4 regions of the Streptomyces sp. NPDC054841 genome follow, and region 4 is predicted to be linked to each of the others. Evidence: predicted binding sites of a transcription regulator. Region 4 holds the regulator's gene; each other region holds the start of a gene.

Region 1 (5,674 bases), on a different contig from region 4:
CGCGGACCTCGGCCCGTCCGTGGGCGAGCGTCAGTGAGTGAACCCGGATGCCGGGCGACGGGGCGTGGGCGGAGGCGGGTTTGACCGCGGGCAGCGTCAAGTGACCGCAGACGCGCAGACGTGACCCGCCGAGCAGCCCGCCCGTTGACCCCAAGTGACCAACGAGGAGTCCGACTTCCACCATGCACCCCGCCACTGACAATTCCGCGGGCAGTGGGCCGTCCCTGCTGCTCGCGATGGGTCCCGGCATCGCCGACCGTCTGCTCACCGATGCCCATCGCGCCCGCCTCGCGGCACTGGCGCGCACCGATCCCCACCTCGTCGCCCATGACCTGACCACCCCCTCCCCCGCCGTCGCGGCCGCACTCGCCGAGGCGGAGCTGCTGCTGACCTGCTGGGGAGCGACCCCGCTCGACGAGCGCGTCCTGGACGCCGCCCCGCGCCTGCGTGCCGTCGTACACGCCGCGGGTTCCGTCAAGCACCACATCACCCAGGCCTGCTGGGACCGCGGCATCGCCGTCACCTCCGCCGCCGCGGCCAACGCGCTGCCCGTCGCCGAGTACACGCTCGCCGCGATCCTCTTCGCCAACAAGCGGGTCCTGCACAGCCGCCGCCGATACCGCGAGCTGCGCGCCCGGCACGACTGGCGCCACGAGCTCGACGGAGCCGGCAACTACGGCCGTACGGTCGGCGTCGTCGGCGCGTCCCGGATCGGCCGCCGTGTCATCGAGCTGCTCCGCCCGTTCGATCTGCAGGTCCTGCTGTACGACCCGTACGCGGACGCCGCCGAGGCGGCGCTGCTCGGGGCCGAGGTGGTCCCGCTGGACGTGCTCTGCTCGCGCAGCGACATCGTCACCGTCCACGCACCCGAGGTCCCGGCAACCCGCCGGATGATCGGCGCCCGCCAGCTGGCACTGATGCCGGACGGGGCGACCCTGATCAACACCGCGCGCGGCTCGCTGGTGGACACGGACGCACTGCTCACGGCGCTTGTCTCCGGTCGTCTCGACGCCGTACTGGATGTCACCGAGCCCGAGGTGCCGCCCGCGAACTCCCCGCTGTACGAGCTGCCGAACGTCCTGCTGACCCCGCATGTCGCGGGCTCGCTCGGCCGTGAGCTGCACCGGATGGCCGATCTGGCGCTGGACGAGGTGGAGCGCTACGCGCTGGGCCGGCCCTTTGCCGACCAGGTCGTTCCGGCGGCGCTGAACCGGTCGGCCTAGACGGACAATTACCCGATTCTCACCGAGCAGACAATTAGCCCATTCTCACTAAAATGGGGGTATCCGGCCCAGCGACCCACCCGCCCGGGAGACACCATGACATTCGTACAATTGATCGATTGTAAAACGGATCGTGTCGACGAGCTCAACCAGCTCATGGACACCTGGGTCGAACAGACCAAGGGCAAGCGCACCGCCACCCACAGTCTCGTCGCCACGGACCGCTCCGACGCGACGCACGTCATAGAGATCGTCGAGTTCCCCTCGTACGAGGATGCGATGAGGAACTCGAACCTGCCCGAGACGGACCGGATCTTCCAGGAGATGGTGGCTCTCTGCGACGGCCTGCCGACCTTCACCGACCTGGACGTCATCCGCGACGAGCAGCTGAGCAAGGACACCTGCGGCAGGTTCTTCACCGACGCCCTCGCCGGTGACCCCGCGGCCCTCGACGGACTGCTCACCAGGGACTACCGCGACCACGACCCGTCCAACGCGCAGGACCTGATCGGTCTCGAGGCACTCCGCCGCGAGATCGGGATGTGGCGGGACGGCTTCGACTTCACCTTCACCATCGAGGACCAGATCGCCGAGGGCGACCGGGTGTGCACGCGCTGGACCTGGAACGGCACGCACAAGGGCGAGTTCCTGGGGATACCGGCCACCGGCAAGCAGGTGTCCATGACCGGTACGACGACCCACCTGCTCCACGAGGGCATGATCTGCGAGGGCTGGTGGCAGTACGACCGGCTCGGGCTGATGGGACAGATCGGCGCACTGGACATGTAGCAGCATCGGACATGGAGCGGCGCCGGAGAGGAAGCGGCGCTGGAGAGGAAGCCGCGGCGGACACCTGGCGGCGGCACACCATCGGCGCGTCATCGGCGCATCACGGGGAAGGCCCCCGTTCCCTCTCCGGGAACGGGGGCCTTCTCAAGCCCTGAACGGGTCAGTGGGCCCGATGGCTCAGTGGGAGTGACCGTGGCCGTGGCCGTGGCCCGCCTCCGCCGGCTCCTCTTCCTTCTTCTCCACCACGAGGGTCTCGGTGGTGAGCAGCAGGGAGGCGATCGACGCGGCGTTCTCCAGCGCGGAGCGCGTGACCTTGACCGGGTCGATGACGCCGGCCTTCACCAGGTCGCCGTACTCGCCGGTCGCGGCGTTGAAGCCGTTGCCCTTCTCCAGCTCCGCCACCTTCGCGGTGATGACGTAGCCCTCGAGGCCGGCGTTCTCGGCGATCCAGCGCAGCGGCTCGACGGCGGCGCGGCGGACGACCGCGACACCGGTGGCCTCGTCGCCCTCCTTGCCGAGGTTGCCCTCCAGCACCTTCACGGCGTGGACGAGCGCGGAGCCACCACCGGAGACGATGCCCTCCTCGACCGCGGCGCGGGTCGCGGAGATGGCGTCCTCCAGACGGTGCTTCTTCTCCTTCAGCTCCACCTCGGTGGCGGCGCCGACCTTGATCACGCACACGCCGCCGGCCAGCTTCGCGAGGCGCTCCTGGAGCTTCTCGCGGTCCCAGTCGGAGTCCGTGGTCTCGATCTCGGCCTTGATCTGGTTGACGCGGCCGAGGACGTCCTCGGAGTTGCCGCCGCCGTCGACGATCGTCGTGTCGTCCTTGGTGACGGTGACGCGGCGGGCGCTGCCCAGCACGTCCAGACCGGCCTGGTCGAGCTTGAGGCCGACCTCCTCGGCGATGACCGTGGCACCGGTGAGGGTGGCCATGTCCTGCAGCATCGCCTTGCGGCGGTCACCGAAGCCGGGGGCCTTGACCGCGACCGCGTTGAAGGTGCCGCGGATCTTGTTGACGACGAGGGTGGAGAGCGCCTCGCCCTCGACATCCTCGGCGATGATCAGCAGCGGCTTGGAGCCACCCGCCTGGATGACCTTCTCCAGCAGCGGCAGCAGGTCCTGGATCGAGGAGATCTTGCCCTGGTTGATCAGGATGTACGGGTCGTCGAGGACGGCCTCCATACGCTCCTGGTCGGACACCATGTACGGGGAGAGGTAGCCCTTGTCGAAGGCCATGCCCTCGGTGAACTCCAGCTCCAGACCGAAGGTGTTGGACTCCTCGACGGTGATGACACCGTCCTTGCCGACCTTGTCCATCGCCTCGGCGATGAGCTCGCCGACCTGCTGGTCCTGGGCGGACAGCGCGGCGACGGCGGCGATGTCGGACTTCTCCTCGATCGGACGCGCGGTGGCGATCAGCTCGTCGGAGACGGCCTTGACCGCGGCGTCGATGCCCTTCTTCAGGGCGGCCGGGGAGGCACCGGCGGCGACGTTGCGCAGACCCTCGCGGACCAGGGCCTGGGCGAGCACGGTGGCGGTGGTGGTGCCGTCACCAGCGATGTCGTTGGTCTTGGTCGCCACCTCCTTCACCAGCTGGGCGCCGAGGTTCTCGTACGGGTCCTCGATCTCGACCTCACGGGCGATCGTGACACCGTCGTTGGTGATGGTGGGGGCGCCGAACTTCTTGTCGATCACGACGTTGCGACCCTTGGGGCCGATCGTCACCTTGACCGTGTCGGCAAGCTTGTTGACGCCGCGCTCGAGGGCGCGACGGGCGTCCTCGTCGAACTTCAGGATCTTCGCCATGGAGCTTCTCAAGTCCTCTCAAAACGAACCGCGCCCCGGGCCACCCGGCTTCTTACGACGCGGGGGCCAGGGGCGCGGCTCAAGCAAAACTGCCTGGTACGGAGTCTTCCGGGGGGCGAACCCCGGAGGTCCGACCTACTTCTCGACGATCGCGAGCACGTCGCGGGCCGAGAGGACGAGGTACTCCTCGCCGTTGTACTTCACCTCGGTGCCGCCGTACTTGCTGTAGAGCACGACATCGCCGGTCTTGACGTCGAGCGGCAGGCGCTCTCCGTTCTCGAAGCGGCCCGGGCCCACGGCCAGGACGACGCCCTCCTGGGGCTTCTCCTTGGCGGTGTCCGGGATGACCAGGCCAGAGGCCGTGGTCTGCTCGGCGTCGAGCGGCTGGACCACAATGCGGTCCTCGAGCGGCTTGATGGCAACCTTGGAGCTGGTGGTCGTCACGATCCGACCTCCCCCTTCGGAGATCTCACGGGGTTTAACTGTCTGAGGTGGCGACCAGGTGGATCCGTCGTCGCGGGTGCCGGACCTGCCCGTCGCTGTGTTGGCACTCTCCGGTGGGGAGTGCCAGAGCCGAGACTATGACTGCGATTAGCACTCGGTCAAGCGGAGTGCCAATTCACTGCGCGGCGCGCCCGCGGGACCACGACGGACGGTTCGATCTGGATCGCGATCCCGAACTCGATCTCGAACTCAACTTCGGTCTCGAAGCTCGAACTCAACTTCGGTCTCGAAGCTCGAACTCGATCTCGATACGGACAACGCGCGGATGCGGCGCCGCGTTCCGTACGACCCTACGAACATGTCCCTCGATCCGGGCCCGCCACGCCCGCCGCACGGTCGATACCGTGGCCCGGCCGTTGTCACGGGCGCGAAGGCGGCCGACCCGGGCGGACGAGAAGCGCCCGGGGCGCTGCGGGTGCGGCGGACGTCCGGTGGGCGGCGAGTGCCCCGGACACGGCGGGCGTGACCTTCTGGGCCGCCTCGCGGCCGAGCCGTTCGACCGGGTCGACGGACGGCGCCGCACACCCGGCGGGGCCGCGCACGCACGCGACCGGCGCACCAGCCGCCACCATGACGGCCGGCGGCCGGTGCGCGCACCTCATACGTAGTCCTCCAGCCGTGCCACCGCGTATCCCTGCGCGGTGACGATCTTCATGACGTTGCGGACCATGTCGGCCATGGATCCCTTCCAGACGTCCTTGCCGCGGAAGTGCGTGAGGATGATGTCGCCGGGGTGGAGGTCCCGGTCCGGCTCCCGCCACTCCATGTGATCCGGGAACGCCTCCGCCGCCCACAGCGGCACGGCCTTGATCCCACACTTCTTCGCCGCCCGCAGGGTGTCCTCGTTGTAGTTGCCGTACGGCGGGCGGAACAGCCGGGGCCGCTCTCCGTACTGCTCTTCGAGGATCGCCTGCTGCCCGCAGATCTCCTTCTTCTGCTTCGCGTACGAGAGACCCGGCAGGTAGCGGTGGTTGAGGGTGTGGTTGTGCAGGGCGACGCCGCTGTCCTGCATCTTCCTGAAGTAGCCGTAGTCGTCGCGTACGACGTAGTCGGTGAGGAACGCGCTGTAGGGGATCTGCAGCTCGCTCATCATCTCCAGCAGCTCGGGATCCTTCTCCGCACCGTCGTCGATCGTCAGGAAGACGACCTTCCGATTGGTCGGCACGGTCGTGAAGACGGGCGGCAGTCCGTCGGGGTCGTCGACCTCGAATCCCTTGCGCGTGGCGATCCTCGGCTTCTTGGCGGGCGGCGGAGGGGCGGCCAGCGGCGTCTCCTTCAGCCCCCAGCGCTTGGCGGCCGCGGCGCGGGCCGCCTGCGCCTTCTGCATACGCCGCGCGTACGCGGAGAGCGCT
Region 2 (5,674 bases), on a different contig from region 4:
GAGCCTCTGACTCCGGCCGAGCCTCTGACTCCGGCCGGGCCTCTGACTCCGACCGCCCGCCCGTGAGGCCAGGGCGCGCCGCAGCCCGAATCCTGCCCGCTCTCGCGCTCGCGTGCGTGTCAGCACAGCGTCACCGCCAGACGGGACGTCGCTCCCGCGCCGGCCAGTGCTGCCGCGACGGGGCGGGGGACCGACAGCACAATCAACGCACCTCCGCCAGGGAAAGCCTCGCCGTCGGCGAAAGCCTCGCCGTCCGGGACAGCCTCGCTGCCGGGATCTGTGAAGGTCGTGCCGTCCGGGGAAGCCTTTCCGTCCGGGGAAGCCTTTCCGTCCGCGGGAGCCGCGTCGTCCGGCAAGGTCTCGTGGTCCGGAGAACCCCTGCGGGCCCCGGGAACTTCTGCCACCCGGGCGCCCGTCGCGACGATGTGCGCGTCGGAGCCCGCGCCCACCGGGGAGTTGGCGGCCGCGATCACGTCCACACGGTCGCCCGGCTCCAGCAGCCGGACGGTCTCCGCGTCCGCGATACGAACCGGCGCGGACACGATGTCCACCGGCCGCGATGCGTGCCGGGGCAGCGCGCCCGGCTCATCCCGCGCCCCCGCGTCGACCGGGGCGCGCGGCCCCCATGCGGCCAGCGCCGCAGCCGTCACGGCCAGCCCGGCCGCCAGTGCGCGCCGCCTGCGCCGCATCACGCGCCGCAGCCTCATCCGCTGCCAGTGGCGCCCGCCCCGCACCCTCAGCGGGGCGAACGCGGCCACCCCGCGCGGCTCCGGGGCCGGCGCCGCGGGAAGGGCCATCGGCCCAGAACGTGCATGTCCGCAGGAAGAGAGCGTCGACATCGTCGTGACCGCCTGTCGTGAGTCGTGGGAGTCGTAGGACACGTAGGTGGCGCAGGTGTCGTGCGAGCGGCGCGAGCCGCAATTGGCTCCCACCGAACGCCCGCACGCACCGAGCGCACCGCACGCACCTCACGATCCCCGCTCACGCGCCGCCCCGCTGGGCCCTGTGGACAGCCCCCGGCCTGTGGACAACTGGCTCACTCTGAAGGGTGGCCAGCACCGTCAGCCGATGCCTCGTCCCCGCCGCGGCATCCCGAAACGGCATCCCGAAACGGCATCCGGATGCCGCATCCCGCTGGGCATCCCCACAGCAACTCCGATAGGTCAGCCCGATACGGCATCCCCGCTACGTCGTCCCCGCCGCGGCATCTTCACTGCGGCATCTCGGCTACGGCAGCGTTATCCCCGTCTTCAGCCCGTTCAGCGCGCTCCTGCACAGGCAGTCGCGCTCCCCGTTCGCCGGCAGCCCGGCCACCGTGTCGAAGAGGACGTCCCGCAGTCGGTCGACATTTGCGGCGAAGACCTTCAGGACCTCTTCGTGGGAGACGCCCTGACCCGTCTCGGCCCCCGCGTCGAGGTCCGTCACCAGCGTCATCGACGTGTAGCAGAGCTCCAGCTCACGGGCGAGCGCGGCTTCGGGGTGCCCGGTCATCCCGACCACGGACCAGCCCATCGCCGCGTGCCAGCGCGACTCGGCGCGGGTCCCGAAGCGCGGGCCCTCGACCACGACCAGCGTCCCGCCGTCGACCGGCTCCCAGTCCCGCCCGCGCGCCGCAGCCAGCGCCGCCGAGCGCCCCGACGGGCAGTACGGGTCGGCCAGCGACACATGGACGACCTTCGGCACCTCCCCGTTCGCCAGCGGCTCACCGTCGTAGAACGTGTCGGCGCGGGCCTTCGTACGGTCCACCAGCTGGTCCGGGACGAGCAGGGTGCCCGGCCCGTACTCCGCACGCAGCCCGCCCACCGCGCACGGCCCCAGCACCTGCTGCACACCGACGGACCGCAGGGCCCACAGATTGGCGCGGTAGTTGATGCGGCTCGGAGGGAGGCGGTGATCACGTCCGTGCCGGGGGAGGAACGCGACCCGGCGGCCGGCGATCTCGCCGAAGAACAGGGAATCGCTCGGGCTGCCGTACGGCGTGGGTACCTCGACCTCGGTCACGTTCTTCAGGAACGAGTAGAAACCCGAGCCGCCGATCACACCGATCTCCGCGCGCTGCGCGCTCTCTGCGTTGGCCATGGCGATCACAGTAGCCGCGCGCGAACTGGCGCCGGAATACGCCCAGGGGCCCCGGCGTCCGAAGACGGTGGGGCCCCTGGCAAGCGAGGATCAGGCAGCCGTCGTACCGCTGCTGGAGGAGCTGGAGGAGCTCGACGCCGCCGGCTTCGAGTCCGACGAAGACGACTTCGTGCTCGCGGACGACGCCGACGACGAGGACGAGGACGAAGTCGACGACCCGGCGGACGAGGACGACGACGGCGTGCTGCTCGACGACGCACCGCGGCTGTCGTTCCGGTAGAAGCCGGAGCCCTTGAAGACAATGCCGACGGCCGAGAACACCTTCTTGAGGCGTCCCTGGCAGTTCGGGCATACGGTCAGGGCATCGTCGGTGAACTTCTGCACCGCCTCGAGGCCCTCGCCGCACTCGGTGCACTGGTACTGGTAGGTCGGCACTTGTCTTCCTCCTGGCACTCTCACTCGATGAGTGCTAACAGTTATCCATTTTAGCCCGTGATTACAGGTGGCCGGAGTAACATTCGTCACCTGTCTGCGGGCAGCGGTCAGGGCTTGGCCGTCATGAGGATCTACGGACCCGAGTGAGAAGCCGCCAAGATATGGCGGAGGAGTCACAGTGACGTATTCCGCCATACGGATACGACGTCACATCTCACCTACCGCGACGCGATCGCGGTAGACCGCGCCGCGCGCGACCGTGAGGGTCGCGCGCGGAGGCGCGAGCCGCGACCGCAGGGCCAGCAGAGTGACCAGAGCCAGCGCGGTGCCCACCAGCGGCACCAGGAATCCGGTGCTCGCGCCGTGTGCGTCGGCCAGTCGTCCGGCGACCGTCACCGCACCGGCCTGGCCCAGCGCCACGGCGCCGGTCAGCCAGGTGAAGGCCTCGGTACGGGCCGACGCCGGCACCAGCGGCTCGACCAGCGTGAAGCCGCTGATCAGCGCGGGCGCGATGCACACGCCCACGACCAGACCCAGTGCGCCGAGCAGTACCACGGAGTGTGCCGCCCACAGCAGGGACGCGGCGACCGTCAGGCCCGCGTAGCCGAGCACCAGGCGACGGCGGGGACCGGACTTCCAGGCGATGGCGCCGACGGCGATGCCCGCCAGCATGTTGCCGGCCGCGAAGAGTCCGTACAGCAGTCCGTTCATTCCGGGCTGCCCGATCTCCTCCGCGAACGCGGTCAGCGAGACCTGCATGCCGCCGAAGACCGAGCCGATGCCCAGGAAGGCCACGGCCAGGACCCGTACACCGGGCACGGAGAGCGCGGAGGCGTGTTCCGTGCGCTCATGAGCAGCCGGACGTCCGTACGCGGGCTGCGTGCGGCGCTGGGCCGCGAACAGCAGACCGCCGGCCAGCGTGAGCCCGGCCTCGGCGATCAGACCGGCGGCCGGGTGGACGCCGGTGCACAGGGCGGTGGCCAGGACCGGCCCGACCACGAAGGTGAACTCGTCGGTCACGGACTCGAAGGCCGCGGCCGTCGGCATCAGCGGCGAGCCCCCGAGCCTCGCCGCCCAGCGGGCCCGCACCATGGGGCCGATCTGCGGGACGGAGGCACCGGTCGGCACGGCCGCGGCAAAGAGCGCCCACAGGGGAGCGTCCGCGAGCGCCAGCGCGGTCAGCACGCTCACGGAAGCGGCGTGCACGAGGACGCCGGGGATCAGGACGGCCCGCTGGCCGAAGCGGTCGGCGAGCTTTCCGCTCTGGGGGGCGAAGAGCGCCATGGAGACACCGGTGACGGCGGCGACGGCGCCGGCGCTCCCGTACGAACCGGTGGTGTGCTGCACGAGCAGGACGATGCCGATGGTGAGCATCGCGAACGGCTGCCGGGCAGCGAATCCGGGAAGCAGGAACGTCCAGGCTCCAGGGGTGCGGAGCAGTTGTCCGTAGCCAGGGCGCCGGCCGGATGCGCCGGAGCCGGACGTGCGGGAGCCGGACGTGCGGGAGCCGGACGCCCCGGAGTTGGAGGTGCCGAAGCCGGGCGTGTCAGAAGACGTGCCAGAAGCGACCGTGGACGCCACGGTCCTTGCCTTTCTGCCGCCTGGTAGCGCTCCCCTGGGTGTCGGGAGCCGCCGAGAGCTGTCCTCTTGCGCGGAACTGCGGTAGATACCGGGACCCACTGAGGGGGGACACTCGGCCGCCATACGGTCGCGCCAGCTCTGCGTCAGGCAGAGTTGGTCGATCAGTGTGCCTTGATGGTACAGGGGTGGAGCAGGGCCCGCCTGTGAAATTGCCGACGCATCCAGATCTGTACCTGCGATTAACCGGAGGTTCGCTTCGCGTGGCGTCCGGAGCCGTGGAGCCCGGAGCCGTGGAGCCGTGGAGTCCCGGAGTCTCAGGAGCCCCTGGTCCTTCCAAGTCCCCTCCAGGTCCGTCCGGGTCCGTCCAGGTCCGTCCTCCGTCCAGGTCCGTCCCCCGTCCAGGTCCCACCAGGTCCGTCCGGAACTCAGGAGTCGTGTTCCCTCAGGAGCGCTGATCCCCCAGGCGCCTCAGATGCCCCTGGTTCCTCCAGCGCTCCTGGAGCCCCCGGTCCTCCTCGTCCCCCCGGTCCCGAGCCACCCCGCAAGCTTTCCGCCCTGGCCCACCGCCCGCAGCCGCGCCTCGGCCGCGTCCCGTACCGGATCCGTCGCCACCACCAGCAGCTCGTCGCCGCGCCGCAGCACGGTCGAGGGCAGCGGCACGAAGCTCTTGCCCTCGCGTACGACGAGCGTGACCGCGGCCCCGGCGGGCAGCCGCAGCTCCCCGACCTCCACGCCGTGCATCCGGGACCCGTCCGGGATCGCGACCGACAGCAGGTGTCCGCGCAGCCGCTCCAACGGGGCCGACTCGATGCCCAGGTCCGCAGCCTCGGGGCCCTCGCCGAGCCGTAGCGCCTTCGCCACCCAGGGCAGCGTCGGCCCCTGTACCAGCGTGTAGACGACGACCAGCACGAAGACGATGTTGAAGATCCGCTCGCTGCCCTGGATGTGCGGCACCAGGGGAATGGTCGCCAGGATGATGGGTACGGCGCCGCGCAGCCCCGCCCACGACATCAGCACCTGTTCCTGCCAGGGCATACGGAACGGCAGCAGGCTGACGACGACCGACAGCGGCCGCGCCACCATCGTCAGCACCAGCCCGATGATCACCGCCGGCCAGAAGTCGCGCACCAGCTCGCTCGGGGTCACCAGCAGGCCCAGCAGCACGAACATGCCGATCTGGGCGATCCAGCCGAGACCGTCCGCGAATCCACGGGTGGCCGGCCAGTGCGGAAGCTTGGCGTTCCCGAGCACCATGGCGGCGAGGTAGACCGCGAGGAAGCCGCTGCCATGGGCGATGGCGCCGGCCGCGTACGCCGTCACGGCGATCGCCATGACCGCGATCGGATACAGACCCGAGGCGGGCAGTGCCACATGGCGCAGCCCGAACGAGCCGAGCCAGCCGACCGCGAGTCCGATGGCCGCGCCGATCGCGAGCTCCAGGGTGATCTTGCCGACGAGGACGTACCAATCGCCCACCGGACCGGCTGTCGAGAACGCGACAACCAGGATGACGACCGGGGCGTCGTTGAAGCCCGACTCGGCCTCGAGCACGCCTGTGATGCGGGAGGGCAGCGGCACC
Region 3 (5,674 bases), on a different contig from region 4:
CCCGTGTTACGCCGCCCGGCCCGCTTCGCATACTCCGCGTACTCGGGGATTTCCACCATCGGCGGCCGCTCCTCGGTGTCCACCGGATGGGTCCGCGGTACGAACCCGTCCTCGCCGCGCTCGAACTGGGTCAGCGCCGGACGCACCAGATGACCCCGGGACAACCGCAGTTGGGCCGTACGGTAGATCGCCGCCGCCATCCGGCCCAGCGCCTGGCTGTCCTGGTGCCGGTGCAGCCGTACGCCCACGTCCACCTGTGCCAGCGCGTCCAGGCCCACCGTGTGCAGCGCGTCCACCAGCAGCCCGAGCTCCACCCCGTACCCCACCGGGAACGGCAGCCGCTCCAGCAGCGAGCGCCGCGCCGCGTACTCACCGCCGAGCGGCTGGACGAACCCGGCCAACTGCGGCCAGTGCAGATTGAGCAGCGGCCGCGCCACCAGCTCCGTCACCCGGCCGCCCTGCCCGGTCCTGCCGGAGGCGGGCGCGTCGACATCGGTGGTCCCGAGCGGCCGCTCGTACATCGCCTTCACGAACTGCACGTCCGGCTCGGTCAGCAGCGGGCCGATGATCCCGGAGACGAAGTCCGCGGAGAACTCCCTCAGGTCCGCGTCCACGAAGCAGACGATGTCGCCGCCGGTCACCAGCAGCGAGCGCCACAGCACCTCGCCCTTGCCGGGCAGCGCCGGTATGCGCGGGAGTATCGCGTCCCGGTGCACCACGCGTGCCCCGGCCGCCGCGGCGACCTCGGCGGTACGGTCCGTCGACCCCGAGTCGACGACCACCAGCTCGTCCACGAGCGGGACCGCCTCCGACATCAGCTCGCGCCGGATCACGGCGACGATCTCCCCGACCGTCGCCTCCTCGTTCAGAGCAGGGAGCACCACGCTGACCGTGGTGCTCTGCTTGGCGGCCAGTAGCTGGTCCAGGGGGCGGTCCGCCACCGACCAGGACCGCCGGGCCAGCCAGCGCTCCACCTCTTCCAGCACGTGATCTCCATCTCGCGGATCGGACGACCATCTCAAGCGTCCGGGGGTTCGGTTACAGTCTTGAACAACGCGAACGGCCGTCGCATGTCGGGGGTCCTCTCGCGAACAACCGAATACCGCTCATCCAGAGGGGCAGAGGGACACGGCCCGTTGAAGCCCCGGCAACCCTCCAGCCGGTTCTCGTCGCACGTCATACGACACTCGCGCGGGGCCCCGGCTAGGGAAGGTGCCAATTCCGTCTCGTGGCGAGATGCGCCGCGAGGAAGATGAGGAGAAAGGGCCTCGCCTCCATGGCTGTGCAGACCGTTGCCACCACCACCGACTCTGTTGATCTCGGCCCCGCCTCCGGGCTCTCCTGCCGCGAATGCGGCGAGCGGTTCGCGCTCGGCCCGATCTTCGCCTGCGAGATCTGTTTCGGGCCGCTCGAAGTCGCGTACGACCTGCCGAGCGGCGACCCGGAAGCCCTGCGCAAGCGGATCGAGAACGGCCCCGAGAACATCTGGCGCTATGCGCCGCTGCTCCCCGTCCCCGCCGACGTGGCGAGCAAGCCGAACCTGAACCCGGGCTGGACCAAGCTCGTCAAGGCCGACAACCTCGCCCGCGAGCTGGGCGTCGACACCGGCAAGCTCTTCGTCAAGGACGACTCCGGCAACCCGACGCACTCCTTCAAGGACCGGGTCGTCGCCCAGGCCCTGGAGGCCGCCCGCGCCTTCGGCTACACCACGCTCTCCTGCTCCTCCACCGGCAACCTGGCGGGCGCGGTCGGCGCCGCCGCCGCCCGGGCCGGCTTCCGCTCCTGCGTGTTCATCCCGCACGACCTGGAGCAGGGCAAGGTCGTCATGGCCGCCGTCTACGGCGGCGAGCTCGTCGGTATCGAGGGCAACTACGACGACGTCAACCGCTTCTGCTCCGAGCTCATCGGCGACCCGGCGGGCGAGGGCTGGGGCTTCGTCAACGTCAATCTGCGCCCGTACTACGGCGAGGGGTCGAAGACGCTCGCGTACGAGATCTGCGAGCAGCTCGGCTGGCGGATCCCCGACCAGATCGTCATCCCCATCGCCTCCGGCTCCCAGCTCACCAAGATCGACAAGGGTCTGCAGGAGCTGATCAAGCTGGGCCTCGTCGAGGACAGGCCCTACAAGATCTTCGGCGCCCAGGCCGAGGGCTGCTCCCCGGTGTCCGTGGCCTTCAAGGCCGGCCACGACGTGGTCAGGCCGCAGAAGCCCGACACCATCGCGAAGTCCCTGGCGATCGGCAACCCGGCCGACGGCCCGTACGTCCTGGACATCTGCCGGCGCACCGGCGGAGCCGTCGAGGACGTCACCGACGAGCAGATCGTGGACGCGATCAAGCTGCTGGCCCGCACGGAGGGCATCTTCACGGAGACCGCCGGCGGCACGACGCTCGGCGTGGCGAAGAAGCTGATCGAGGCAGGCGTCATCGACCCGTCCCTCACCACGGTCGTCGTCAACACGGGTGACGGCCTGAAGACCCTCGACGCGGTGGCCCCCACGACGGGTATGTCCGCTGTCATCCGCCCCAACCTGGACTCTTTCCGAGAGGCTGGCCTCGCATGAGCGTCAACGTCCGCATCCCCACCATCCTCCGCACCTACACCGGCGGCCAGGCCGAGGTCCCGGCGGAGGGCGTGACCCTCGCCGAGGTCATCGCCGACCTGGAGAAGAACCACGCGGGCATCGCGGCGCGGGTTCTCGACGACCAGGGCAAGCTGCGCCGTTTCGTGAACGTGTACGTCAACGACGACGACGTCCGCTTCGAGCAGGGCCTGGAGACGGCCACGCCGGACGGCGCGGGCGTCTCGATCATCCCGGCCGTCGCCGGAGGCTGACCATTCAGCGCAGTGCCGGAGGCTGACCATCCGGCACGGAGGCTGACCATCCGGCACAGTTCCGGAGGCTGACCGTCGGGCGCCGTGCCGGAGCCGTGATCGCCACGCATTGTTAACAGAATTGCCCCCTCCGCAAGCTAAGCGGAGGGGGCAATTCTGCATGGTTGAGCGCGGTAGAGTTGGGAAGTCCCCTCCACTGCTTGTGCCAGACGCATATGAGAATGCGCCCGAGCGCGACAAGAAGCAGCCAAAGTGTTCGACTTCGATGCGGCTTATGCGCGCTTTGGTGGGCCCGACTTGCCCGGGAAACCAGTGAATTCAAGGGGATCGTCCTTTCGGCCCTGCCCAGAATTCTCGTCCGATTGACCTGTTGCAGAGGGCAGTTGGACAGATACATTCAGCCGCGGTCGACGCGTTCCGGCGCACGCTCACACCTGTCAGTGGGCGAGGTCTGACCCGGGTCCGCGAAGTGCGGTCCTGTGCAAGGGCCAGTAATAGGGGAGTTAGGCATGGCTCAGGGCACCGTCAAGTGGTTCAACGCGGAGAAGGGGTACGGCTTCATCGCGGTCGACGGTGGTGCGGATGTTTTCGTCCACTACAGCGCGATCCAGATGGACGGTTACCGCACCCTGGAGGAGGGCCAGCGGGTCGAGTTCGAGATCTCGCAGGGTCAGAAGGGGCCGCAGGCGGACATGGTCCGTTTGGCCGGCTGAAGCGCCGACCGACTGCAGCAACGTGACGGAGGGCCCGTACCCGGTGGGTACGGGCCCTCCGGCGTGTCCGCGTCCGTGTGCCTGTCGTCCTCCGCGATCCGCGAGAGCCGCTTGCGCGCTCCCGTCACCCTCGCCGAGGCCTCGAAGCCGCTTGCTCCCTCCCGTCACCCGACCGCCACCCCTCATCGAGGCTTCTTCGAAGCCGCTTGCACTCTCCAGGCCCGAGTGCTAATCATTGGCGTTAGCACTCTACGAGTGAGAGTGACAACTATGGACCGGGTCGGTGAGGTCCGCAGGCCAGGTGGGGCAAGGAACCACAAGGCATGCAGGCCGTCCGTCGCGGGCGCCGAGCGCGGTCCGGAGAAATCCACCCCAGTCCGGGAGGACCACTTCACATGGCCAAGATCATCGCGTTCGACGAGGAGGCACGGCGCGGTCTCGAGCGCGGGATGAACCAGCTCGCCGACGCCGTAAAGGTCACCCTTGGCCCCAAGGGCCGGAACGTCGTCCTCGAGAAGAAGTGGGGCGCCCCCACGATCACCAACGATGGTGTTTCCATCGCCAAGGAGATCGAGCTCGAGGACCCGTACGAGAAGATCGGCGCCGAGCTGGTCAAGGAAGTCGCCAAGAAGACGGACGACGTCGCCGGTGACGGTACGACCACCGCGACCGTTCTCGCCCAGGCGCTCGTCCGCGAGGGCCTGCGCAACGTGGCGGCCGGCGCCAACCCCATGGCTCTGAAGCGCGGCATCGAGAAGGCCGTCGAGGCCGTCTCCGGCGCCCTGCTCGAGCAGGCCAAGGACGTGGAGACGAAGGAGCAGATCGCCTCCACCGCCTCCATCTCCGCCGCCGACACCCAGATCGGTGAGCTCATCGCCGAGGCGATGGACAAGGTCGGCAAGGAAGGCGTCATCACCGTCGAGGAGTCCCAGACCTTCGGTCTGGAGCTGGAGCTCACCGAGGGTATGCGCTTCGACAAGGGCTACATCTCGGCGTACTTCGCCACCGACATGGAGCGTATGGAGGCGTCCCTGGACGACCCGTACATCCTGATCGTCAACTCCAAGATCTCCTCGGTGAAGGACCTGCTCCCGCTGCTGGAGAAGGTCATGCAGTCGGGCAAGCCGCTGCTGATCATCGCCGAGGACGTCGAGGGCGAGGCCCTGTCGACCCTGGTCGTCAACAAGATCCGTGGCACCTTCAAGTCCGTTGCCGTCAAGGCCCCGGGCTTCGGTGACCGCCGCAAGGCCATGCTCGGCGACATCGCCATCCTCACCGGTGGCACGGTCATCTCCGAGGAGGTCGGCCTCAAGCTGGAGAACGCCGGCCTGGACCTGCTGGGCCGCGCCCGCAAGGTCGTCATCACCAAGGACGAGACCACCATCGTCGACGGTGCCGGTGACAGCGACCAGGTCGCCGGCCGGGTCAACCAGATCCGCGCCGAGATCGAGAACAGCGACTCGGACTACGACCGCGAGAAGCTCCAGGAGCGCCTCGCGAAGCTGGCCGGCGGCGTGGCCGTCATCAAGGCCGGCGCCGCGACCGAGGTCGAGCTCAAGGAGCGCAAGCACCGCATCGAGGACGCCGTTCGCAACGCGAAGGCGGCCGTCGAGGAGGGCATCGTCGCCGGTGGTGGCGTGGCCCTGCTGCAGGCATCCTCGGTCTTCGAGAAGCTCGAGCTCGACCTGACGGGCGACGAGGCCACGGGTGCCGCGATCGTGAAGCTGGCCCTCGAGGCCCCGCTGAAGCAGATCGCGATCAACGCCGGCCTCGAGGGCGGCGTCGTGGCGGAGAAGGTCCGCAACCTGCCGACCGGTCACGGCCTCAACGCCGCGACCAACGAGTACGTCGACCTGATCGCCGAGGGCATCATCGACCCGGCGAAGGTGACGCGCTCCGCCCTGCAGAACGCGGCCTCCATCGCCGCGCTGTTCCTCACCACCGAGGCCGTCATCGCCGACAAGCCGGAGAAGGCCGCCGCGGCCGCTCCGGGCGGCATGCCGGGCGGTGACATGGACTTCTGATCGACCCCTGGTTGATCAACCGTCCTGAGACCGAGGGCGGCACCCCCACTCCCAGGGGGGTGCCGCCCTCGGGCGTTGCCGGGCGCGCCCCGGGGCGCCCGG
Region 4 (5,674 bases):
TACGCCGACGCTGCTGGCCGCCGGCGATCTCGTACGGATGCTGGGGGCGGTTCGGGAGGAGTTCGGTCTCGCGGACGATGCGGAGATCACGACCGAGGCGAATCCGGAATCCGTTGACCCCGCGTATCTGGCGGAGCTGCGGGAGGGCGGCTTCAACCGGTTGTCGTTCGGGATGCAGAGCGCGCGGCAGCACGTGCTGAAGGTGCTGGACCGTACGCACACTCCGGGGCGGCCCGAGGCGTGTGTCGCCGAGGCGCGGGCGGCGGGCTTCGAGCATGTGAACCTGGATCTGATCTACGGCACGCCGGGGGAGAGCGACGACGACTGGCGGGCGTCGCTCGAAGCGGCGATCGGGGCCGGGCCGGACCACGTCAGCGCGTACGCGCTGATCGTCGAGGAGGGCACGCAGCTGGCCCGGCGGATCCGGCGCGGTGAGGTGCCGATGACCGACGACGATGTGCACGCCGACCGGTATCTGATCGCGGAGGAAGTGCTGTCGGGGGCGGGGTTCGACTGGTACGAGGTGTCGAACTGGGCCATGTCCGAAGCGGGGCGCTGCCTGCACAACGAGCTGTACTGGCGCGGCGCGGACTGGTGGGGGGCGGGGCCGGGGGCGCACAGCCACGTGGGGGGTGTGCGGTGGTGGAACGTGAAGCATCCCGGCGCGTATGCGGCGGCGCTCGCGGAGGGGCGGTCGCCCGGTGCGGGGCGGGAGGTTCTGCCGGACGAGGACCGTCGGGTCGAGCGGGTGCTGCTGGAGCTGCGGCTCGTCGAGGGCTGCCCACTGTCCCTCCTGAAGCCGGAGGGGCTCGCCGCGTCGCGCCGCGCCTTGGCGGACGGGCTGCTGGACGCGGGGGCGTACGAGGCCGGGCGGGCGGCGTTGACCCTGCGGGGCCGGCTGCTGGCCGACGCGGTGGTCCGGGACCTGGTGGACTGAGACGTCCCCCACCCCACCCCGCCCCTTCCCGAACTGGGGCGCTGCCCAGACCCTGCGTCTCAAGCGCCGACGGGGCTGGGTTTGGGTTTTCGGGGCGTTGCCCCGGACCCTGCGTCTCAAGCGCCGACGGGGCTGGGTTCTCGGGCTTCCGCCCCCGGCTGGACTTCGGGTGGGGCCCCGGGGCTACTCCGGCGGGGCCGTCACGAAGTCGATCAGCTCTTCCACCCTTCCCAGCAGCGCCGGCTCGAGATCCCTGTAGCTCGTCACCCGCGACAGGATGTGCTGCCACGCCGCGCCCGTGTTCGGCGGCCAGCCCAGGGCGCGGCAGACGCCCGTCTTCCAGTCCTCGCCGCGCGGTACGGAGGGCCAGCCCGCGATCCCCACCGACGAGGGCTTCACGGCTTCCCACACATCGATGTACGGATGGCCCACCACGAGCACATGCGGGTCCGTGACGGATGCCGCGATGCGGGACTCCTTGGAGCCAGGGACCAGATGGTCGACGAGGACGCCCAGACGGGCGTCCGCCGTCGGGGAGAAGTCCGCGACGATGGACGGGAGGTCGTCGACGCCCTCCAGGTACTCGACGACCACGCCCTCGATGCGCAGGTCGTCGCCCCACACCTTCTCGACCAGCTCGGCGTCGTGGCGGCCCTCCACGTAGATGCGGCCCGCGCGGGCGACCCGGGCCCGTGCGCCGGGGACGGCGACCGAACCGGAGGCCGTACGGGTGGGCCGTACCGGAGCACCGGAGGACGGCCGGACCAGCGTGACGACCTTCCCCTCCAGCAGGAATCCGCGCGGCTCCAGCGGGAAGACCCGGTGCTTGCCGAAGCGGTCCTCCAGCGTCACCGTCCCCGCCTCGCAGCGGATCACCGCGCCGCAGAAGCCCGTCGTGACCTCCTCGACGACGAGATCGGGCTCGGCCGGGACCTCCGGCACGGGGGCGGACCGCTTCCACGGTGGGGTCAGGTCGGGGCTGTAACTGCGCATTCCGCAGACGCTACGACACCCCGAACCGCCGGGCCAGCTCATCCCGTTGAGCGCGTACGAAGGCGGCGTCCACCGCCGCCCCGTGCCCCGGTACGTACACCGCGTCCTCTCCGCCCAGCGCGAGCAGCCGGTCCAGGGCCGCCGGCCAGCGGGAGGGGGCCGCGTCCGGGCCCGCCTGGGGGTCGCCCGACTCCTCGACCAGGTCGCCGCAGAAGACAATCTCCGGGTCAGCAGCCGTGCCGGGCACCAGTACGGCGAGGTCGTGGCCGGAGTGGCCCGGTCCGGCGTTCACCAGCAGGACCTGGCGGCCACCGAGGTCCAGGGTCCACCGGTCGGAGACGGTGTGCTGCGGCCGCACCAGCACGTCCGTGGCCTGCGCCGAGTCGGCAGGCGTCACACCGTGGCGGATCGCGTCGTCGCGCAGCACGTCCCGCTGGCGGACGAGCAGCTCGTCGATGCCGACCGCGCCGTACACCTGGACCGCCGAGAACGCCGCCGTGCCGAAGACATGGTCGAAATGGGGGTGGCTGAGCGCGATATGCGTCACACGGCGGCCGCCGAGAAGGGCCTCGGCCTGGGTGCGCAGCTCGGCGCCCTCACGGAGCGTGGAGCCCGTGTCGTACAGCAGGGCCGCGGTCTCTCCGACGACAAGACCGATGGTGGCGTCCCAGACAGGCATGCGGCGCCGGCCCACTCCGTGGCCGAGACGTTCCCATCCGAAGTCTTCCCAACTGACGTCCATACGGCGACGCTATCCCGGGCGACCAGCGACGTCTTGCCGGTCCGCGGGGCGGTAGCGTGTCCGATCGCCCTTGCTAGGGGCGTACCTCCCCGCCGTACACTGGCCCGGGGGAAGACTGGCACTCAGCCGCAGTGAGTGCCAGGCAGGACCGACGGACCGCCGAGGAATCACAGCTGGAGGTGTGCGCGATGCTCAGTGAACGCAGACTCGAAGTGCTGCGCGCCATCGTCCAGGACTATGTCGGGACGGAGGAACCCGTCGGTTCCAAGGCCCTCACCGAGCGGCACCGGCTGGGTGTCTCGCCGGCCACCGTGCGCAACGACATGGCGGTGCTGGAGGAGGAAGGGTTCATCGCCCAGCCCCACACCAGCGCCGGACGGATTCCGACGGACAAGGGCTACCGCCTGTTCGTGGACAAGCTGGCGGGCGTCAAGCCGCTGTCTTCCCCCGAGCGGCGCGCGATCCAGAACTTCCTGGACGGGGCCGTCGACCTCGACGACGTCGTGGCGCGCACGGTACGGCTGCTCGCGCAGCTGACCCGGCAGGTCGCGGTCGTCCAGTACCCGTCCCTCACCCGCTCGACCGTGCGGCATGTGGAGCTTCTGGCGCTGGCTCCGGCGCGGCTGATGCTGGTGCTGATCACCGACACCGGACGGGTCGAGCAGCGGCACGTGGACTGCCCGGCGCCGTTCGGTGAGACCTCGCTGGCGGATCTGCGGGCCCGGCTGAATAGCCGGGTGGTGGGCCGTCGCTTCACCGACGTGCCGCAGCTGGTGCAGGATCTTCCCGAGTCGTTCGAGCTGGACGACCGGGGCACGGTCTCGACGGTGCTCTCGACCCTCCTCGAAACGCTCGTGGAGGAGACCGAGGAGCGGCTGATGATCGGCGGCACCGCCAATCTGACGCGCTTCGGCCATGACTTCCCGCTGACCATCCGGCCCGTCCTGGAGGCGCTGGAGGAGCAGGTCGTCCTGCTGAAGCTGCTTGGCGAGGCCAAGGACTCGGGCATGACCGTACGGATCGGGCACGAGAACGCCCATGAGGGCCTCAACTCCACGTCCGTGGTCGCGGTCGGCTACGGTTCGGGCGACGAGGCAGTCGCCAAACTCGGCGTGGTCGGACCGACCCGCATGGACTACCCCGGAACGATGGGAGCGGTACGCGCAGTGGCACGTTACGTCGGACAGATCCTGGCGGAGTCGTAAGTGGCCACCGACTACTACGCCGTGCTGGGCGTACGCCGCGACGCTTCGCAGGACGAGATCAAGAAGGCCTTCCGGCGGCTGGCGCGTGAGCTCCACCCGGACGTGAATCCGGACCCGAAGACGCAAGAGCGCTTCAAGGAGATCAACGCCGCGTACGAGGTGCTCTCGGACCCGCAGAAGAAGCAGGTCTACGACCTCGGTGGCGACCCGCTCTCCGCCGCGGGCGGCGGGGGCGGGGCCGGTGGCTTCGGCGCGGGCGGCTTCGGCAACTTCTCGGACATCATGGACGCCTTCTTCGGAACGGCGTCCCAGCGCGGGCCGAGGTCGCGGACGCGGCGCGGTCAGGACGCGATGATCCGGCTGGAGGTCGAGCTCAGCGAGGCGGCCTTCGGGACGACGAAGGACATCCAGGTCGACACGGCCGTCGTGTGTACGACCTGCTCGGGCGAGGGAGCGGCTCCCGGTACCTCCGCCCAGACCTGTGACATGTGCCGCGGCCGCGGTGAGGTCTCCCAGGTCACCCGGTCCTTCCTCGGGCAGGTCATGACCTCCCGCCCCTGCCCGCAGTGTCAGGGCTTCGGGACCGTGGTCCCCACTCCGTGCCCCGAGTGCGCGGGCGACGGCCGGGTGCGGTCGCGTCGCACTCTCACGGTCAAGATCCCGGCCGGTGTCGACAACGGCACCCGGATCCAGCTGGCGGGCGAGGGCGAGGTCGGCCCCGGCGGCGGCCCGGCAGGCGACCTGTACGTCGAGATCCACGAGCTGCCGCATCCCGTCTTCCAGCGGCGCGGCGACGATCTGCACTGCACGGTGACGATCCCGATGACGGCGGGCGCGCTCGGCACGAAGGTGCCGCTGGAGACGCTCGACGGCATGGAGGAGGTCGACATCCGTCCGGGCACGCAGTCGGGGCAGTCGATCCCGCTGCACGGGCGCGGTGTGACGCATCTGCGGGGCGGCGGGCGTGGTGACCTCATCGTCCACGTCGAGGTGATGACGCCGACGAAGATGGATCCGGAGCAGGAGCGGCTGCTGCGGGAGCTGGCGAAGCTGCGGGGCGAGGAGCGGCCGATGGGGCAGTTCCAGCCGGGGCAGCAGGGACTGTTCTCCCGCCTCAAGGACGCGTTCAACGGTAGGTGAGGGGGAACCCCACTCACCTGGCTCCCCCCGGGGCGGGAGTTACGGGGGCCTGACGGCCCCCGTTCCCCCTGGGGAGGCACGGGCGCTTCGCACCGCGCGAGTCCTCGTTCCGCTCGGGTAGGCGCGGGCAGCTTCGCGCCACGCCGCTCGTTCCGGCCGGGCCGGTGCGGGCGCTTCGCGTCACGGCCTCTCGTCCATTTCCGGGGCGGGAGCTATGGCTTACGGCCCCGTTCCCCTTGGCAGGCGCAGGCGCAGGCGCAGGCGCAGGCGCTTCGCACCGTAACCCCTCGCCGCCCGGGCGAGGCTGCTTCACGCCGTCCCCGTCTCCCGGGGCAGGCGAGGCTGCTTCACGCCGTCCCCGTCTCCCGGGGCAGGCGAGGCCGCTTCACGCCGCACCCCCGTCCCGCCGGGGGCGGACGCGGGCCGTCCCGCGCCGGATTCGGTCGCGCCGTCGGGACGTGGCACCATGCGGGCATGTCCTCCGCGCTGACCGATCTCTGCCGCTACCCGATCGTGCAGGCCCCCATGGCGGGTGGCGCTTCCTGTCCCGAGCTCGTCGCTGCCGTGTCCGAGGCCGGCGGGTTCGGGTTCCTGGCCGCCGGGTACAAGACCGCGGACGGCATGTACCAGGAGATCAAACAGGTGCGCGGGCTCACC

The links. The regulator HrcA, encoded in region 4, represses chaperone genes, less so after heat shock. The targets are predictions, from matches to a motif close to TTNGCACTCNGNNNNNCNGAGTGCNAA.
Region 1: a site for HrcA is predicted at 4,410-4,436, ahead of groES (co-chaperone GroES). Genes of this name have one in related genera too.
Region 2: a site for HrcA is predicted at 2,526-2,552, ahead of ACWGI8_RS08110 (FmdB family zinc ribbon protein). Genes of this name have one in related genera too.
Region 3: a site for HrcA is predicted at 3,790-3,816, ahead of groL (chaperonin GroEL). Genes of this name have one in related genera too.

The regions. Positions count from the first base shown of each region.
Region 1 covers NZ_JBSGZO010000067.1:71-5,744, reverse strand. The annotation lists gene ACWGI8_RS12505 (hypothetical protein) at 1-184, opposite strand, end outside; gene ACWGI8_RS12500 (hydroxyacid dehydrogenase) at 183-1,223, shown strand; gene ACWGI8_RS12495 (ester cyclase) at 1,320-2,012, shown strand; gene groL (chaperonin GroEL) at 2,190-3,818, opposite strand; gene groES (co-chaperone GroES) at 3,954-4,262, opposite strand; gene ACWGI8_RS12480 (hypothetical protein) at 4,682-4,924, opposite strand; partial or broken gene ACWGI8_RS12475 (polysaccharide deacetylase family protein) at 4,921-5,674, opposite strand, start outside.
Region 2 covers NZ_JBSGZO010000036.1:12,180-17,853, forward strand. The annotation lists gene ACWGI8_RS08100 (hypothetical protein) at 120-797, opposite strand; gene ACWGI8_RS08105 (S-methyl-5'-thioadenosine phosphorylase) at 1,228-2,079, opposite strand; gene ACWGI8_RS08110 (FmdB family zinc ribbon protein) at 2,170-2,514, opposite strand; gene ACWGI8_RS08115 (MFS transporter) at 2,722-3,954, opposite strand; gene ACWGI8_RS08120 (potassium/proton antiporter) at 4,564-5,674, opposite strand, start outside.
Region 3 covers NZ_JBSGZO010000072.1:18,908-24,581, reverse strand. The annotation lists gene ACWGI8_RS13195 (glucosyl-3-phosphoglycerate synthase) at 1-986, opposite strand, end outside; SAM riboswitch class I at 1,104-1,259, shown strand; gene thrC (threonine synthase) at 1,253-2,563, shown strand; gene ACWGI8_RS13185 (MoaD/ThiS family protein) at 2,560-2,835, shown strand; gene ACWGI8_RS13180 (cold-shock protein) at 3,345-3,548, shown strand; gene groL (chaperonin GroEL) at 3,944-5,572, shown strand.
Region 4 covers NZ_JBSGZO010000035.1:23,342-29,015, forward strand. The annotation lists gene hemW (radical SAM family heme chaperone HemW) at 1-937, shown strand, start outside; gene ACWGI8_RS07965 (DUF3097 domain-containing protein) at 1,121-1,930, opposite strand; gene ACWGI8_RS07970 (MBL fold metallo-hydrolase) at 1,941-2,672, opposite strand; gene hrcA (heat-inducible transcriptional repressor HrcA) at 2,861-3,877, shown strand; gene dnaJ (molecular chaperone DnaJ) at 3,878-5,017, shown strand; gene ACWGI8_RS07985 (nitronate monooxygenase) at 5,492-5,674, shown strand, end outside.